Regions from separate parts of the Bradyrhizobium sp. 31Argb genome, predicted to be linked through region 1. Evidence: riboswitches for the same ligand, from Rfam matches in the RefSeq annotation. Region 1 holds a riboswitch; each other region holds the start of a gene.

Evidence for each region. A riboswitch is a leader RNA that binds a small molecule or an ion and turns the genes downstream of it on or off. The one in region 1 is predicted to bind S-adenosylmethionine.
Region 2: it holds a riboswitch for S-adenosylmethionine, as region 1 does, so the genes downstream of both, AAFX91_RS09280 (hypothetical protein) here and AAFX91_RS24895 (homoserine O-acetyltransferase) in region 1, are expected to answer to the same signal.
Region 3: it holds a riboswitch for S-adenosylmethionine, as region 1 does, so the genes downstream of both, AAFX91_RS36755 (O-succinylhomoserine sulfhydrylase) here and AAFX91_RS24895 (homoserine O-acetyltransferase) in region 1, are expected to answer to the same signal.

The regions. Positions count from the first base shown of each region.
Region 1 is NZ_JBEGDB010000144.1:1,778-7,888, forward strand. It holds gene AAFX91_RS24870 (DUF2125 domain-containing protein) at 1-279, shown strand, start outside; gene AAFX91_RS24875 (hypothetical protein) at 543-773, shown strand; gene AAFX91_RS24880 (prephenate/arogenate dehydrogenase family protein) at 876-1,817, opposite strand; gene hisC (histidinol-phosphate transaminase) at 1,814-2,911, opposite strand; gene AAFX91_RS24890 (chorismate mutase) at 2,922-3,770, opposite strand; SAM riboswitch at 4,101-4,180, shown strand; gene AAFX91_RS24895 (homoserine O-acetyltransferase) at 4,263-5,468, shown strand; gene metW (methionine biosynthesis protein MetW) at 5,468-6,111, shown strand, end outside.
Region 2 is NZ_JBEGDB010000033.1:20,559-26,669, reverse strand. It holds gene hisC (histidinol-phosphate transaminase) at 1-806, shown strand, start outside; gene AAFX91_RS09285 (DUF1348 family protein) at 818-1,279, shown strand; gene AAFX91_RS09280 (hypothetical protein) at 1,519-2,052, opposite strand; SAM-I-IV-variant riboswitch at 2,096-2,197, opposite strand; gene AAFX91_RS09275 (gluconate 2-dehydrogenase subunit 3 family protein) at 3,052-3,870, shown strand; gene AAFX91_RS09270 (GMC family oxidoreductase) at 3,913-5,679, shown strand; gene AAFX91_RS09265 (c-type cytochrome) at 5,709-6,111, shown strand, end outside.
Region 3 is NZ_JBEGDB010000342.1:1,386-7,496, reverse strand. It holds gene AAFX91_RS36760 (SGNH/GDSL hydrolase family protein) at 1-827, shown strand, start outside; gene AAFX91_RS36755 (O-succinylhomoserine sulfhydrylase) at 908-2,101, opposite strand; SAM riboswitch at 2,166-2,245, opposite strand; gene AAFX91_RS36750 (2'-deoxycytidine 5'-triphosphate deaminase) at 2,354-3,460, shown strand; gene AAFX91_RS36745 (SDR family NAD(P)-dependent oxidoreductase) at 3,552-4,292, opposite strand; gene AAFX91_RS36740 (TetR/AcrR family transcriptional regulator) at 4,395-5,006, shown strand; gene AAFX91_RS36735 (hypothetical protein) at 5,045-5,278, opposite strand; gene AAFX91_RS36730 (MATE family efflux transporter) at 5,753-6,111, shown strand, end outside.

The DNA of each region.
Region 1 (6,111 bases):
CTGGAAGAAGGCGTGCCGCAATCGACGCTCGACCGCGTCGCGCCCGGCGTGAAGACGCAGGACCTCAACAATCTCTTCGGCGCGCTCGACCGTGCCATCCCCGGCCTCGGCAAGGTGGTGAAGCAGAACGCCAATGTCGGCGTCGCCGCCAGCATCAATTCGCTCGGCAGCGAAGCCATGCTCGAAGGCAAGAAGGCGCGCAGCTTCCCGCTGCGCTTCGTCGACGGCGCGGTGCTGCTCGGCCCGATCAAGGTCGGACAAGTCCCGCCATTGTTCTGACCCGTAGCCCGGGTGAAGCCAACCGGTCGCGCGAACGCGCGCCCGATGACAGGCTCCGCGCAACCCGGGACGTCTCAGCCCGCACCGCAAGCTGCCCCGGATTGCGCTTCGCTCCATCCGGGCTACAAGCCGAGTAAAGCGTCAATCGCCGAAGCGTGATGGCGATCACGGCGTGCGCCGGGAATGCCAGCGCCTGCTGTCCGCTCCTGCTTTGCGAAGGCCCGCACATCCGTAGAACCGCGGGTCATGGCAAGGAGAGAGCAATGATCAGGTTCAGACTGTTTGGCCTGGCGGCCTATGTCGCGGCATCGATGGCATCGCCCGCATCGGCGCAGCCGGTCGTGGATGAGCCCGGCATGGAAGCGTTCGTGCATCCGAACAGCGATCTTGGCATCGGCATGTCGAAGCCGGTGGTCGACAGCCGCGCGATGATGTCAGTCTATCCCCGCGCGAGAACGCCGCATGTGAAGATGCGGGCGACGCTGCATCGGTGACACTTGCCGTCATTGCGAGCGAAGCGAAGCAATCCATCCCGCCGCTTGTGGAGGCATGGATTGCTTCGTCGCTTGCGCTCCTCGCAATGACGACAACGAGCGTCACTCCGCCTTCTTCTCCAGATTCGCATGCGGACGGCCGAAGTCCGGCGCGGCCGAATCCTGGCCGATCTCGACGACGCCGCGGCGGATGGCGCGGGTTCGGGTGAAGTGATCGAACAGCGCTTCGCCGTCGCCGCGGCGGATCGCGCGCGTCAGCTTGGAGAGGTCCTCATTGAAGGTGCCGAGCATCTCCAGCACCGCGTCCTTGTTGCTCAGGAACACGTCGCGCCACATCGTCGGATCGGACGCCGCGATGCGGGTGAAATCGCGGAAGCCGCCGGCGGAGAATTTGATCACTTCCGACGACGTCACCTGCGCCAATTCGTCGGCGGTGCCGACGATGGTGTAGGCGATCAGATGCGGCAGGTGGCTGGTGATCGCGAGCACGAGGTCATGATGATCCGGCGTCATGATCTCGACCTTGGCGCCGAGCGCGGCCCAGAAATCACGCAGCCTTTCGACCGCACCCGCGTCGGAGCCCTCAGGCGGCGTCAGGATGCACCAGCGGTTGATGAAGAGCTCGGCAAAACCGGAATCAGGCCCGGAATGCTCGGTGCCGGCCACCGGATGCGCCGGCACGAAGTGCACACCATCAGGAATATGCGGCCCCATGTCCCTGACGATGGCGCCCTTGACCGAGCCGACATCGGAAACGATGGCGCCTTTCTTCAGGTAAGGCGCGATCTCCGCCGCCACGGGCCCGCAGGCGCCGACGGGAATGCAGAGGATGACGAGATCGGCGTCCGCAACCGCCTCCGCATTGGTCTCCACCACGCGGTCGACGATGCCGAGCTCGGCGACACGCGCGCGCGTCTTTTCCGAGCGCGCGGTGGTGACGATCTCGCCGACCAGCCCCTGCGCCCGCGCGCCGCGCGCGATCGAGCCGCCGATCAGGCCGAAGCCGATCAGCGCGATACGCTGGAAGTGCGGCGCGGCGTTCACTTCTGATCCATGAAGTCGTGCAGGCCCTCGACTACGAGGCGGTTGGCCTCCTCGGTGCCGATGGTCATGCGCAGCGCGTGTGGCAGGCCGTAATTGTTCAATGCCCGCAGTACCAGTCCGCGCTTGGTGAGGAACGCATCCGCGTCAGCCGAGGTCTTGCCCTTTTCGGTCGGGAAATGGATCAGCACGAAATTGGCGACGCTCGGCGTTACCTTCAGCCCGAGCTTGCGGATCTCGTCCGTCACCCAGCTCCGCCATGTCTCGTTGTGCACCCTGGACATCTCGACATGCGCGGTGTCCTCGACCGCGGCCACCGCCGCGAGCATCGCCGGGCTCGAAACGTTGAAGGGGCCGCGAATGCGGTTCACCGCATCGACGATATGCGCCGGGCCGAACATCCAGCCCACGCGGAGCGCCGCGAGCCCGTGGATCTTGGAGAAGGTGTGGGTCATCACCGTGTTCTCGGTCGTCGCACACAGTTCAAGACCGAGCCCATAGTCGTTGCGCACCACGTAATCGGAATAGGCGGCGTCGATCACCAGCAGCACGTCCGACGGCAGGCCGGCGCGCAAGCGCTTGACCTCGTCGAACGGCAGATAGGTGCCGGTCGGGTTGTTCGGGTTGGCGAGCCAGACCAGCTTGGTCCGCGGCGTGACCGCCTCAAGGATCGCATCGACACTGGCGGTGTAGTCGGTCTCCGGCACGACGACGTTCTTTGCACCGTTCGCCTTGGTCGCGATCGGATAGACCAGGAAGCCGTGGGTGGTGGAGATCGCCTCCGAGCCTTCGCACAGATAGGTGTGGGCGAGCAGGTTGAGGATTTCGTCCGAACCGGCGCCGCAGATGATGCGGTTCGGGTCGAGGCCGTAGGCGCGGCCGATCGCCTCGCGCAGCACCCGCGAGGTGCCTTCCGGATAGTCCTCCAGATGTTCGGCGGCGTGCTTGTAGGCCTCGATTGCCTTCGGCGAGGGGCCGAACGGCGTCTCGTTGGCGGAAAGCTTGAACATCTTGCGCCCCGGCTCGGCCACCGGGCTTTTGCCGGGGGTGTAGGGCGCAATATCGAGGATGCCGGGATTCGGCACGGGGCGGGACATCTCTAACTCTCTAGCTCCGGATTCTAGGGGCGGGGGGCACCGTATAGCGCGTTGCGTGGCTGCCGACGAGGGCCGATGAGCGCACCGAGGCCCCGGCGCGGATCAGGGCCATTTTGATCTCCTCGAAGCCGCGGCCGGCGACCGATACCAAAAGCGCTGCGCCGTCGAAGGCGGTGTCCGGCACCGCGACGATTTCAGCGAGCGGCGCCACCGCGCGGGCGATCTCGGCGTTCCAGCCGGAGACGCGCACGCTCCACATCTCGACTTCGGTCACCATCGCATCGTCGGCGACGCGCGAGATCACGAACACGGGCAGCGCTGCGGGATGATCGGCACGCTCGAGGAACGGCAGCCGCGCGATGATCTTCGGGGCGCCCTCGGCCTCGAGGTCGATCCACCATGGCGTGCGGCTGGAAATGGCCGACACCAGCGCCAGGTCGCCCTTCGATTTCGCCACTGCTTCGACCGCCGCCTGCGCGCTGAAATGCGAGACGTAGGGCACCACGAAGCCGAAATGGAAGCGCGCCGAATCCCGCATCATGGATTCGCCGACCGAGACATCGGCATGCACCGAGAACGGTGCCTGGACGTAAGTGAACGTCGAGATGATGACGCGCCAGATGCTCTCGATGGTGTCAAGCGGCAGGATGCCCCGATGGCGCTCGACCAGGCTGCGCATCATGGCGGCTTCGCGCGCCGGCCGGAACGCGGAGCCGACTTCCTGGGTCTGCTTCACCCTGATCAGGCGGTCGATGATGTCGCCACGCGCCATCAAGAGGCGGTGAACCTGCTCATCGATCGCGTCGATCTCTTTGCGCAACTCGGCCAGCGAGGGCGGCGCCGGAGGCGTTTTTGACATGCTAGGGCCCGTCAATTCTCTTCAATCAGGGAGCCAACTCTTCACCTCTCCCCCGCGTGCGGGGAGAGGTCGAAATTCAAGCGAGCTTGAATTTCGGGTGAGGGGGACTCTCCGCGAGTCCGTCTGTTACCTTGTTAGCGGAGAAAGCCCCTCACCCCAACCCTCTCAGGGCGAGCTCCGCTCGTCCCGGCCCCGCAAGAGCGGGGAGAGGGAGAAGTGCGAGCCCCCGTTCTGTCCCATGGGGCCAGACGGCGCAAGCTCAGCCTCAAGGTCACGGTTAGGTTAACGGCCCCGGTTGCCTTGACGCAGGGCGGGTAAGGGACTACTTTTCCAGCGTTCCGTGGTCATTTGAGCCGGCCGGCTTGCAGCCACGTTAAAGAACTTGCTAAACAGGCCGGGGACAGATCGATCCCGGCCGAACCTTTGTTCAGGCCGGGTTTTTTTATGGCCTGATTTCTGTCCGGGACCTCCGCGTCGGAGGAAGGGGCCGCAATGACCAAGGTGCAGTCGATCAAGAGTCCGTCGATCCAGGGTGAGGACCGCGCCCATGAGGCCGATCATCCGTCCTCGCCGGTAGCAAAGTTCGGCATGGATCAGCCGTTGAAGCTCGACTGCGGCATCGACCTCGCGCCGTTCCAGATCGCCTACCAGACCTATGGCGAACTCAATGCCGAGCGCTCCAACGCCATTCTGGTCTGCCACGCGCTGACCGGCGACCAGCATGTCAACAATTTGCATCCGGTGACGGGCAAGCCCGGCTGGTGGGAGACCATGGTCGGCCCTGGCCGTCCGCTCGACCCCTCCAAGTACTTCATCATCTGCTCCAACGTGCTTGGCGGCTGCATGGGCTCGACCGGCCCTGCCTCGCTCAGCCCCGCGACCGGCAAGGTGTGGGGCCTGGATTTTCCGATCATCACCATTCCCGACATGGTGCGCGCGCAAGCGATGCTGATCGACCGGCTCGGCATCGAGACGCTGTTCTCGGTGGTCGGCGGCTCCATGGGCGGCATGCAGGCGGTGCAATGGGCCGCGGCCTATCCGGAGCGCGTGTTCTCGACGCTCGCGATCGCCTGCTCGACGCGGCACTCGGCGCAGAACATCGCCTTTCATGAGCTCGGCCGGCAGGCCGTGATGGCCGATCCGGACTGGCGCGGCGGACGCTATGTCGATCAGGGCACGCATCCGCATCGCGGGCTCGCGGTTGCGCGCATGGCTGCGCATATCACCTATCTCTCGGACGCGGCGCTGCATCGCAAGTTCGGGCGGCGGATGCAGGATCGCGAACTGCCGACATTCTCCTTCGATGCCGACTTCCAGGTCGAGAGCTATCTGCGCTACCAAGGCTCGTCCTTTGTCGAGCGCTTCGATGCCAACAGCTACCTCTATCTGACGCGGGCGATGGACTATTTCGACATCGCCGCCGACCATAATGGTGTGCTGGCGAAGGCGTTCCGCGGCATCAAGACCCGGTTCTGTGTGGTGTCGTTCACGAGCGACTGGCTGTTCCCGACCTCGGAAGCGCGGGCGCTGGTGCATGCGCTGAATGCCTCCAGCGCGCGGGTCTCGTTCGCGGAGATCGAGACCGACAAGGGCCACGACGCCTTCCTGCTCGACGTGCCCGAATTCTTCGACATCTCCCGCGCTTTCCTGCAGTCGGCCGGCAAGGCGCGCGGCCTCGGCGATGCGGGGGTCGCGTGATGGCGCTTCAGGAACAAACCCTACCGCTGCCCGGCGTGGCGCCGCAGGCGAGTACGAGCCTTCGTCCGGACCATGTTCTGGTCGCCGAAATGGTGGAGCCCGGCTCGCGCGTGCTCGACGTCGGCTGCGGCGACGGCGATCTGTTGCAGCTCCTGGAGAGCCGCGGCATCGACGGCCGCGGCATCGAGCTGTCGCGCGAAGGCGTCAACCACTGCGTCGCCAAGGGGCTCGCGGTGGTGCAGGGCGATGCCGACACCGACCTCGTCAACTATGCCGACGATGCGTTCGACTACGTGATCCTGTCGCAGACCCTGCAGGCGACGCGGCAGCCGAAGGCGGTACTGGAAAATCTCCTGCGCATCGGTCACCGCGCCATCGTCTCGTTCCCGAATTTCGGTTTCTGGAAGATGCGGTTGCAGCTGCTGGTCGGCGGGCACATGCCGCGCACCGAAAACCTCCCCGCCACCTGGTACGACACCCCCAACATTCATTTCTGCACCATCAAGGATTTCGTCCAGCTCTGCGACGAGATCCACGTCAAGATGGAGCGCGCAGTCGCGCTCGACCTCTACGGCCGCCCGGTGCCGCTGAACCTGCCCTGGTGGGTCTGGAACATGTTCGGCGAGCAGGGTGTGTTCCTGCT
Region 2 (6,111 bases), on a different contig from region 1:
TCGCAGGTCTCCATCGGGCGCCCGTCTGCGACGTTCCCTTGACCGAAGCTTGGCAATTGCCCGAGGAAACTGCGAGCCGCTGGAATGCGGCCGGCGCGCAGCTCGCGTTCCTCACGAACCCCCACGCGCCATGCGGAACGCTTTTTCCAATCGCCACGATCGAACGGCTCGCCGCGTCCTTTAAGGGGGTACTCGTTGTTGACGAAGCCTATGTAGATTTCGTTGATCCGGCGCTGGGCTATGATGCGACAACGCTGATATCGCGGCATCAAAATGTCCTTCTGCTCCGCACCCTGAGCAAAGGATATTCGCTTGCCGGTCTCCGCTTGGGTTATGGCCTCGCGGATGTCAGGCTGATCCAGCCAATCCTTCACAAAACGAAGGACACCTACAACGTCGATGCAATCGCCCAGATACTCGGTGCGGCGGGGCTCGACGACCGCACGCATGCGAGCGGCACTTGGGAGGCAGTTCGGAAGGAACGAGAGACACTTTCGCGCAATCTGCAAGACTTGAACCTCGCTGTCGGCCCATCTCAAGCCAACTTCGTTCTCGTTTCGCTCGCATCGTTTGATGGCAGCTGCAGCGCACGCCAAGTCGTCACGAAGCTTATGGAGGGGAACATCTATGTCCGCTGGTTCGATACCGATCGGCTGCGCGACAAGCTGCGAGTCACGATCGGCACTCCGCAGGAAAATGCGGCGCTCATCAGTGCGTTGCGCACGATTCTCGGCCGACCGGATGGTAAAATTGGATATGGCCGAGCCTTGAATGTTCATACTTGCAACTCGCACCTGTCAGTATAGGAGAAACTGAAATGACCATCATTGCACCACCATTCACGCTCGAGAGCGCAACACAAAAGGTTCGCCTGGCAGAAGACGGATGGAACAGCCGCGATCCCGAGAAGGTGTCGCTGGCCTATACGCCGGACAGCCGTTGGCGGAATCGCTCTGAATTTGCCAACGGACGGACCGAGATCGTGGCGTTCCTCACCCGAAAGTGGGCAAAGGAGCTCGACTATCGGCTGATCAAGGAGCTCTGGGCCTTCGCCGATAATCGGATCGCCGTCCGCTACGCCTATGAGTGGCATGATGACAGCGGCAATTGGTTCCGTTCGTATGGTAACGAAAACTGGGAATATGATGCCGCAGGGTTGATGCAACGCCGGTTTGCCTGCATCAATGACCTTCCCATCAAGGAAGCCGACCGGAAGTTTCACTGGCCTCTGGGACGGCGTCCGGACGATCACCCTGGGCTTTCGGAGTTGGGGCTTTGAACCGCGCTCGACGAGCGCTCTGACGTCATATCCCTCCTCGCCAGAGTCTTCCCCGAGTTTGGCACGGAGGGAGCCTCGCTCAGCCGGGGCGAGAAGGACAGCCTCCATCAGTTCTTTCTGGGCGGCAGCGTGGGGCTACGTATCGAACACCAGCAGCGCTGGGATAGGTCATCCGAGGCGTGCCGTAACCGGCATCGAGCTCCTTGAACACAGCCTACCAGTTTGCCGCCGAGGCCGCCTTAGTCCGGAGGTATGATGATGCCGGCTTCATCTTTACGCTGATCCGCTTCCGCCGCCACCGTATTCCGTCTTAACTCCTGCTCAAAGACATCTACAATGGCGGCCATCTCTTGGCTTGTGAGCAGGCCAGACATGTAGGGCGGCTCCGAGCCTGAAAAATGAAGGCGAGAGCGGAGTAGTCTGCTCATTAGGATGGTCGCCGCATCGCGCGGGCTTCTGGCGCGAGCCGCTCCGGCCACACAGCCACAACTGATCTTCCGCTTGATCCAGGCGCGATCGCCGCGCTCGCGTGCGGTCAGACTCTCTCGCGTGCACGTGTCAGCGGATGTAGTCAGCGACCACAGCCGGTCCTCTTGGTCGTCACGCGCAAGAAAAAGCGCTTCATGAAGAGTGTCGATTCCGACGTTTAGGTGCCATGCCCCAGCGAACACCGCGTGATCTGGAATATCTCCCCAATTCTGGGGCTGATGACTCCAGGGATCGACAAATGCGCTCTGATGCTCATCGAGGGGATCAGCGAATACGTCATTCAAAAAAATACCTCCATTGCTTGCATAGGCGAGGAGGCTGACGGCCGCGCGACCCGTACGTTGCCGAATTGGCCGCATCTCCTTGCAGAAACCACCTTGCCCGGGATGGCAGGTTGGCGAGGGCGTCAGCCTCTTCTTGATGCACCATCAATATAGCGGGTTCGGATAGTTTCTTCCAGAGCTGTTGAGCCCCCGCAGTTTTCGGGTGGATAAGAGAGCCGCTCCTCTGCGGATCGGGACCGCGGACCGGACGGGCGACTGCGGAGCCGGGCCGCTCTCGGAAGCTTGCCAAAGACGGATTAGGGTGCCGGACGTGTTTGCGGCTTTGCCCTGCCATTTTAGACGGTCATTGGCTGCCCTACTGACACAACGAATCTTTCGGCGACCGATTGCCTCGATGCGTTGTGGCTTAATCGGGACGTCGAGGATAGTGGTGCGCGGTTGCCGTAGTCTGCCGGATGCATCGGAGCGGGGCGATGGTGTCTCAGTTGATGATGTTGATCTTGCGCGACGTCGTTCAACGCGAATTCGCATACGAGCAAGCACAAGGGCTTCTCGTAAAGTTGGCGTGTCAAACGCTTTTACGAGGAAGCAAAAAATGGACCGCAACGTAGCATGAAGAACAATTGGAGTTTCACCTATCGATCTTGATCGGAAGTGGCGCGCGCATAATCAAGTTGGAGCGATCGCCCTGAACGGTCACGCTGATGCAGATGTACTTTCAGCTTAACCCGGTCGTAAATCTCTCTTGCTTGAGCAACACTCTACCGCTTAGACGATTCGATTTCATGGGTGTGCATTGCAATACGCGATCAGTTCACGCTCAAGCTCTTTCAGGCAAGCCCGGCGCATCGTACCCCAAAGAGCCACGCCGAACCCCGCCTTGCCGCGGCCTGAATTGCCGAACTGGACGCACTCGACTTGAGAACCGTTTAGACTGTGCTATCTTGGTGTTTTAATGCGCCACCTTGGAATTCCGACTTCACGATCCAGGGGAGCACTATGGTCGCGAAAGAGATTTCGCTGAGCGCCAACGGTATCCGGAAGACGGCCCCCGGTGCTGATAGTGCCGGGGAGGGAATACCCGGCTCGTCGCGCTCCAATCACGGCGTGCGCCGCCGCGAATTACTCATAACCACCGCCATGGCTTTGGTGTTTTCGGTGACCTCCGCTCGCGCGCTGGTCGTCAAGGGCAGTTTGCCGTGGGGACCAAGTGCCGGCACTCCACCAACAGCGGTGCGGCCTGGGCCATGGGCGTATTTCACTCCGGAAGAAGGAGCGGCCGTCGAAGCGCTCGTCGACCGGCTGATCCCGCCGGACCCGCAGACGCCGGGGGGCAAGGATGCCGGCTGTGCGGTCTTTATCGACCGGCAACTTTTGGGATCGTATGGCAGCGCCCAGGGGCTCTACATGCACGGGCCGTTCGCCGACGGAACGCCGGAGCAGGGAGATCAGTCGCCGTTGACCCCGGCAGCGCGGTATCGCCAGGCGCTGGCCGCATTGGACAAATATTGTCGCGCCACCTACGCAGGAAAGCCCTTCGCCCAGATTCCCGACGATGAGAAGGACAAGGTTCTCTCCGGGCTGGAGAAAGGCGAGGTGCAACTGGAAGGAACTAGCGGTCGCGCATTCTTCGAGTATCTGCTGCAGAACACGCGGGAGGGTTTCTTCGCTGACCCAGTTTACGGCGGCAACCGCGACATGGTCGGCTGGAAGATGATCGGATTTCCCGGCGCGCGCTATGATTACCGCGACTGGGTTGAGCGGCACAACGAGCGCTATCCGCTGCCACCGATTGGCATTGCTGGCCTACCCGAATAGGCGCGAAAGGCGCAAATAAGTCTCGTCCGGAGTATCGGGAATATGACGCGCAAATTGCCAGCAACTGATGTGGTGATTATTGAGCTGGGCTGGACTGGCTCCATCGTGGCGCATGAGCTGACTGGTGCCGGATTGAACGTGGTGGCGATCGAACGCGGCCCGTGGCGCGACACGGCGACCGATTTCCCGCCGGCCTATGCGCAAGATGAGCTGCGCTACCGCATCCGCCACGATCTATTCCTCCGGCCGGAACAGCTGACGATGACCTTCCGTAACAACGCCAGTCAGACGGCCCTGCCCATCCGCAGCTGGGGATCCTTCATGCCGCCCAACGGCGTTGGCGGCGGCGGCGTGCATTGGAATGCCGAGACGTGGCGCTTCCTGCCCAGCGACTTCGAGCTGAGAACGCATCTGGTGGGGCGCTATGGCGAAAAATTCCTGCCCGAGGACATGACGATCCAGGACTGGGGGATTACCTATGATGACCTCGAGCCCCATTACGACAAGTTCGAGTATCTGTGCGGCACGTCCGGCAAAGCCGGCAACATAAAAGGGCGGATACAGCCGGGCGGCAATCCCTTCGAGGGAGCGCGGTCCCGCGAGTATCCGACGCCGCCGCAGAGGCAGCCCTACGGCCCGACGCTGTTCGCACAGGCGGCTCAGGAGATGGGCTACAAGCCCTTTCCGCAACCCTCCGGGAATCTCGCACAGGCATATACGAACCCGCTCGGCGTCACGATAGGCCCTTGTACCTATTGCGGCTTCTGCGAATGGTTCGGCTGCGGCAACTACTCGAAGGCTAGTCCGCAGACCACGATTTTGCCGGCACTCCTCCGCCGTCCTAATTTCGAGGCGCGCACGCAGTGCGAGGTATCGAAGATCAACCTGGATAGATCGGGAAAACACGCCACCGGCGTCACCTATGTCGACACCACTGGCAACGAATGGGAGCAGCCGGCCGACTTCGTGCTGCTCTGCGCATTCCAGTTGTTCAACGTGCACCTGCTGCTGCACTCGGGCATCGGCAGGCCCTACGATCCGCGCACCGGCGAGGGCGTGATCGGGCGAAATTATTCCTACCAAGTCACATCTAGCGTAGGCGCGTTCTTCGACGACAAGATCTTCAATCCCTTCATCGCGTCGGGCTCGATCGGAATGTGCATCGACGAGTTCAACGGCGACAATTTCGATCACGGACCGCATGGCTTCGTCGGCGGCGGCTATATGGGCGCGGTGCAGACCAATGGCCGACCGATTCAGACTGGGAGGACACCACAGGGGACGCCGAGGTGGGGCGCCGAGTGGAAGAAGGCGGTGGCGAAGAGTTACTTGAGCAGCTATGAGACCGTCACGCACGGCAGCTGCTATAGTTATCGCGACGTGTATCTCGACCTCGATCCGACCTACACGGACCGCTTCGGCCGCAAGTTGATGCGCCTGACGTTCGATTTCCACGACAACGAGCTCAAGATGTCGACATACCTGACGGATCGGCTGGCTGAGGTCGCGCAGAAGATGGGACCGCGGCAGCTTGAGAAGCACCCACGTCGCGGTCCTTACGACGTCACCGTGTACCAGACAACGCACACCTGCGGCGGTGCCATTATGGGCGTCGAGCCCAAGACCAGCGCCCTCAATCGCTATTTGCAGAGCTGGGACGTGCCCAACCTGTTCGTCATGGGTGCCACGGCCTTCCCGCAGAACCCCGGATATAATCCCACGGATACGGTGGGCGCACTCGCCTATTGGGCGGCAGACGCGATCGTAAACCGCTACCTGAAGAGTCCTGGCCCGCTCGTGCAGATTTGACAGCTAGCACTCCAAGGCATGGCATGAGAATGCGCAATCTGATGGCTCTTGTGCTCGCCGCCTGCGCGATCGGCCTGACTGCCGCGCGCGCGGCGGAAGACAACCAGGCGTTCGAGAAGATCGAGCGCGGCCGGTACCTCGCCGTGCTCGGCGATTGCGCCGGTTGCCACACTGCGCCGGGCGGTAAGCCTTTTGCAGGCGGAGCTGCGCTGGAGACGCCATTCGGAAAATTGCTCGGTCCAAATATTACGCCGGATGTTGCGACGGGAATCGGTGCCTGGACCGAATCGGATTTGTGGCGGGCGATGCATGAGGGGATTGGTAGGGATGGGGTTCGCCTCTATCCGGCAATGCCGTATCCCGCCTACACCAAGGTTACCCGCGAGGACGTATCGGCGATCTGGGCTTATCTGCGCACATTGGAGCCGGTGC
Region 3 (6,111 bases), on a different contig from region 1:
GTGCTGCGGGTGCCACCGAGGCCGATGCCGCCAAGAAGGGCATCGCCGGCAAGGCGATCGACAAGGTGAAGGAGGTCGCGAAGTCGGCCAGCGACATCTTCCGCCGTGTGCCCTGCCTGCCGCCGAAGGGGGTGTCGAAGACGATGGGCTCGCTGCCCCACGTCGCGAGCAAGCTTGCCGCGGGCCAGCCGGTTACCATCATCGCCTTCGGCTCCTCCTCGACCCAGGGCTATGGCTCGTCGGCGCCGGAATTCACCTATCCGAACCGGCTCGCGGCGCAACTGCACCGGCAATATCCCGGCGCCGACATCCGTGTCGTCAACCGCGGCAGGGGCGGCGAAGACGCGCCCGAAATGATGCGGCGCCTGCAGACCGAGGTGATCGATGCGCATCCGGACCTCGTGATCTGGCAGGTCGGCACCAATGCGGTATTGCGCGACCTCGACCCGCGCGAGACCGAAAAGATGGTCGAGGATGGCGTGGCGCGCATCCAGACGGCCGGCGCGGACGTCGTGCTGGTCGATCCCCAATACTCGCCGCGCGTCACCGAGCGCGCCGCCAGCGCCAACAAGATGATCCGGCTGCTCAACCACGTCGCCGAGCTCCGCCATGTCAGCATCTTCCCGCGCTTTGAGGTGATGCGTGAATGGCACGAGAAGCAGTCGATCCCGATCGACAGCTTCGTGATCGCCGACGGCCTGCACATGAATGATTGGGGCTATGCCTGCTTCGCCCAGTTGCTCGGCGACGACATCATCAAGTCGGTCGGCCAGATCAAGCTCGGCGTCAACGTGCCGGCGGATGTGCGGACGTACAGGCCGATGTAAGCTGAAAGCGAATGGCGAGTGGCGAATAGCGAATGGGGCTTGACCCTACTCGCTACTCCCTATTCGCCATTCGCCTTGGATCACACCGTCTCCAGCGCCTCGACAAAATCCTCGATCAGATCGTCGGCGTGCTCGAGGCCCGCGGAGAAGCGGATGAAGCCTTCGCTGATGCCTAGCTCGGCGCGCGCGTCCGGCCCCAGGCGCTGATGCGTCGTGGTGGCGGGATGGGTGACGAGGCTCTTGGCATCGCCGAGATTGTTGGAGATGCGCGAGATCTTGAGCCCGTTGAGGCAGCGGAATGCGCCGGCCTTGCCGCCCTTCACCTCGAACCCGATCAACGTCGATCCCGACCGCATCTGCTTCTTCACGGTGGCCGCCTGCGGATGATCGGCGCGGCCGGGATAGATCAGCCGCGTGATCTTCGGATGACTTGCCAGTACGTCCGCGATCTTCGCGGCCGTCTCGGTCTGCGCGCGGACACGCACCGCCAGTGTCTCCAGCCCCTTCAGCAGCACCCATGCATTGAACGGCGACATCGACGGTCCGGTCTGGCGCAGGAAGTTATGGATGTGCTCGGTGATGAAAGCCTCGGAGGAAAGGATGACGCCGCCCAGGCAGCGCCCCTGGCCGTCGATATGCTTGGTCGCGGAATAAACCACGACGTCGGCGCCGAGCGACAGCGGGCTCTGCCAGATCGGGGTGGCGAACACATTGTCGACGATCAATCGCGCGCCGCCCTGATGCGCGATTTCCGCGATGGCGCCGATGTCGAGCACGTCGAGCGTCGGATTGGTCGGGCTTTCGAGGAAACACGTCTTCGTGTTCGGCCGGATCGCCTTTTTCCATTGGTCGAGGTCTAGCCCGTCGACCAGCGTCGACTGGATGCCGTAGCGCGGCAAGAGATCCTCCACCACGTAGCGGCACGAGCCGAACATCGCCTTGGAGGCCACCACGTGATCGCCGGCCTTCAGCGGCGCGAGGATCGCGGTCGTCACCGCCGCCATGCCGGTCGCGGTCGCGCGCGCAGCTTCCGCGCCTTCGAGCTCGATCATGCGGCGCTCGAACATGGACACGTCGGGGTTGGAGAACCGCGAATAGAGGAAGCCGGGATCCTCGCCCTTGAACCGCGCCTCGCATTCCTCGGCGGTCGCGTAGACGAACCCTTGGGTCAGGAATATTGCTTCGGACGTCTCGCCGAATTGTGAGCGTAGCGTGCCGGAATGAACCAGCCGGGTTTCGGGGCGGTAGCGGGCGGATGATTTGGACTCGGACATAGGACCTCCAACGTGACCATCCTTTCGAAAATGGTCACAAAAAAACCGGCCTAAAGGGCCGGGATCGCTGAGGTCCCCGGCCTGTTTAGCGACTTATTTAACGTGGCTGCAAGCCGGCCGGCTCAAATCACCACGGGATAAGTCATGCTGATATTCGTTCCCGCTCTTTCCGTCAAGGCGGGCATCGGCTAACCGGTAAAATCCATTTGTTGGGCCTTTTGTGGCTCTAAGCCGTCTTGAGGGACCGCGTCCGTGTCGTTCGTGCTGCAAGACGATGCCAATGGGATCCTGCCTGACCGCATGATCGCGGCGATGGCGGATGCAGGCCTGATCCTGCCGGTCTATCCCTTTGTCGAGAGCCAGATCCAGCCCGCGAGCCTCGATCTTCGCCTCGGCGACATCGCCTATCGCGTGCGCGCGAGCTTTCTCCCCGGTCCCGGCGCCACCGTTGCCGAGCGCATCGATGAGTTGAAGCTGCACGAGATCGATCTCGCCGACGACGCGGTGCTGGAGACCAATTGCGTCTACATCGTGCCGCTGCTGGAGAGCCTCGCGCTGCCGCCGGAGATCATCGCAGCCGCGAATCCGAAGAGCTCGACCGGACGGCTCGACGTCTTCACCCGCGTGATCGCCGACGGCACGCGCCGTTTCGACATGATCGGTGCCGGCTATCACGGCCCGCTCTATGCCGAGATCAGCCCCAAGACGTTTCCGATCCTGGTGCGCGAGGGCTCGCGGCTGTCGCAGGTGCGCTTCCGCACCGGCGATGCCATCCTCAGCGCCGCCGAGCTCGACGCGCTGCATGACGCCGAACGCCTGGTCGATATCGACGATGCCGATCTTACAAATGGCGTCGCGGTTTCGGTTGATCTCTCGGGCGAGAATTCCGGCGGCTTCGTCGGCTATCGCGCCAAGCGCCATACCGGCGTGGTCGACGTCGATCGTCGCGGCGGCTATCCGGTCGATGATTTCTGGGAGCCGATCCGCGCGCGCCCCGACGGCAGCCTGATCCTCGATCCCGGCGAGTTCTATATCCTCGCCTCGAAGGAAGCCGTGCAGGTGCCGCCGGACTACGCCGCCGAGATGGTGCCGTTCGATCCTTTGGTCGGCGAATTCCGCGTGCATTATGCCGGCTTCTTCGATCCCGGCTTCGGCTATGCCGGCGCCGGCGGGCAGGGCGCGCGCGCCGTGCTGGAAGTGCGCTCGCGCGAGGTGCCGTTCATCCTCGAGCATGGCCAGATCGTCGGCCGCCTCGTCTATGAGAAGATGCTCGCCCGGCCCGATGCGATGTACGGCCAGCGCATCGGCTCGAACTACCAGGCCCAGGGCCTGAAGCTCTCCAAGCATTTCAGGGTGTGATCAAGCGCACTCACCTGGAGCGCGCTGCGAGGATCATGACAAAGGCCGGGGCGCTACGCCCCGGCCAGCATGGTGCACGAAGTCCAGCCGTTCACGCGTTGGCGCCGCCGTCGATGGTGAACTCCGCGCCATTGATCGAGCGCGCCTCCGGGCCGGCCACGAATGCGACCAGCGCTGCGACGTCGTCGGCCTTGCCGTAGCGGGGGATCGCCATCCGCGCCAGCTGGAAGGCCGCCTGCTCGCCTTCAGCGGGATTCATGTCGGTGTCGGTCGAGCCCGGATGCACGATGTTGACGGTGATGCCGCGGCTGCCGAGATCGCGCGCCAGGCCCTTTGTCCAGGCGATCAGCGCCGATTTGCTCATCGAGTACAGGCTCAGGCCGGGACCGGGCACCTGGGTCGCGAGATTGCTGCCGATCGAGATGATGCGGCCGCCTTCGCCCATATGCGCTGCCGCGGCCTGCGATCCGACCACCACCGCCCGGACGTTGACCGCAAGCGTCGCATCGATGTCTTCAAGGCTCAGTTGGTCGATCGGTCCGGTCCTGAGGATGCCGGCATTGTTGACGAGAATATCGAGCCCGCCGAATGCCTTGGCGGCCTGATCCACGGCCGCCTTGACCGCGGCGGCATCGGCGCTGTCGGCCTTGATCGCAAGTCCCCGCCGGCCCAAGCGTTCGATCTCGGCCACCACCGCCTGCGCCTTGTCGGCCGAACGTTCATAGGTGATTGCAACATTGGCGCCATCGGCGGCGAGCCGCCTTGCAATCGCAGCGCCAATCCCGCGGCTTGCGCCCGTCACCAACGCCCGCTTTCCCTGCAATGCGCTCATGATCCATCTCCATTTATATGTCGATCGATACAGAAATAGGTCCGTTGCGCTGGGACGTCAAGCGCATTAATTTAGTGAACGACACAGAAATCGGGTGGACGGATGGTGGAACGAGGTCGCCCCAGGGGCTTTGACAAGGATGCTGCGCTCGTACGCGCCATGGAGGTGTTTTGGGTCAAGGGCTACGAAGGGGCCTCGATGGCTGATCTCACCACGGCGATGGGGATCGCTTCGCCAAGCCTCTATGCAGCCTTCGGCTGCAAGGAAGAACTGTTCCGGCAAGCGCTGCAATTGTACGGCGCGACCCAGGGGCCGGAGATATGGGGTGGCATCGCTCGCGCGCCTACCGCTTATGAGGCCGTGGAAAGCTATCTTATGCAGACGGCGAAGTCGTTCACGCGACGGAACCGGCCGCCGGGATGCCTGGTAGTGCTGTCGGCGCTGCATACGACTGAGCAGTCCGAAACGGTGCGGCGCGAGCTGATCGCAATGCGCGCGAAGAATGTCGAGGATTTACGGCAGCGCCTGCAGGAGGGCGTGGCATCAGGCGAGATATCAGCAAGTGCCGATCTCGCGGCGATCGCGCGATACTACGTCACCGTGCAACAGGGCATGTCGATCCAGGCACGCGACGGCGCGACACGGCGGGAGCTGGAACGCGTCGCGCGCGCGGCGCTCGCGGCATGGAAGCCCTTGACCAGCGCACCCGGCTAAGCCTCAGAGCGTTGCCGCTGTTCTTGTGGTCCTGCGACCTACTTCGCGAGCAGTTCGGTCAGGTCGGTCGAGCTCGAACAGCGCAGCTCATCGATTTGCCGGGCCAGCAGCAACGCGCTCGCCCTCAGCGCCTCCAGCTTTGAAGCCTCGGGATGCTGTTTTTCAAGTTCGGTGATTCGCTCATTGAACCCGGCCAGCTCATGCTGAAGCCGCTCGATCTCTGCCGTGGCGCCTGTGGACACCACTGGCGCAGATAGTCTGGTCGCCCGCATAACCATCTCCCCAAGTATGGTCGAGGCTTCGTGGACCGAATTCGTGGCGGCACGGAGAAGCTTTTTTGGCGAGGATGCGACTGCCGCGAGTAATGTTTGCGTTCGCGTGCAGCAAAGCCACAGTAGGAACCTAGGCTGACCGTGCGCTTCGCCACGGTCGTTGCGGTATTCCGTCGGCGCGAATTTCGTGCGAGTCAAAGCGGCCAACCTCGCAGCAACCGGAACGGGAGCGAACATGCCGGCAGGCAGGCCTGCGCCAGCGTGCCGATCGGCTTGGTCGAGGGGCTGGTGACGGGCCGTGGCCGGCACATCCCGGTGCATCTGAAGCCTGCGGGCCGCGCCAGGGCGCCATTCGTCCGGGCGATCGGCCAATCGCGCAGGGGCCCCCTGCGCCGGGCGCACGTGGAATTGATCGCGGCCGTGGTAGGGAAGCACCCGCGCCGCGGCATTCAGACCGCGGGCGTCGGAGTGGAAATGCCCGATATTGCGGTTGCCGAAATACCTGTCGACGAGGAAGAGCGCCCGCTGCCGCCGCCGGTGACGGCGCCGGCCCGCAACCGCCTGCTCGACGGGCCGATCCTGCGCACGCTGCTGTGGCTTGCCTGGCCCAACGTGATCGCGCTCTCGGCCGGCACCTGCGTGGTGATCGCGGAGACCTCCTATATCGGCCGGCTTGGCGTGGAATCGCTGGCCGCGATGGCGCTGGTGTTTCCCTGCGTGATCCTGACCATGACGATGTCCGGCGGCGCCATGGGCGGCGGAGTGGCCTCCGCGATCGCGCGGGCGCTCGGCGCCGGCGAGACCGAGCGTGCCTCCACGCTTGCGGCGCATGC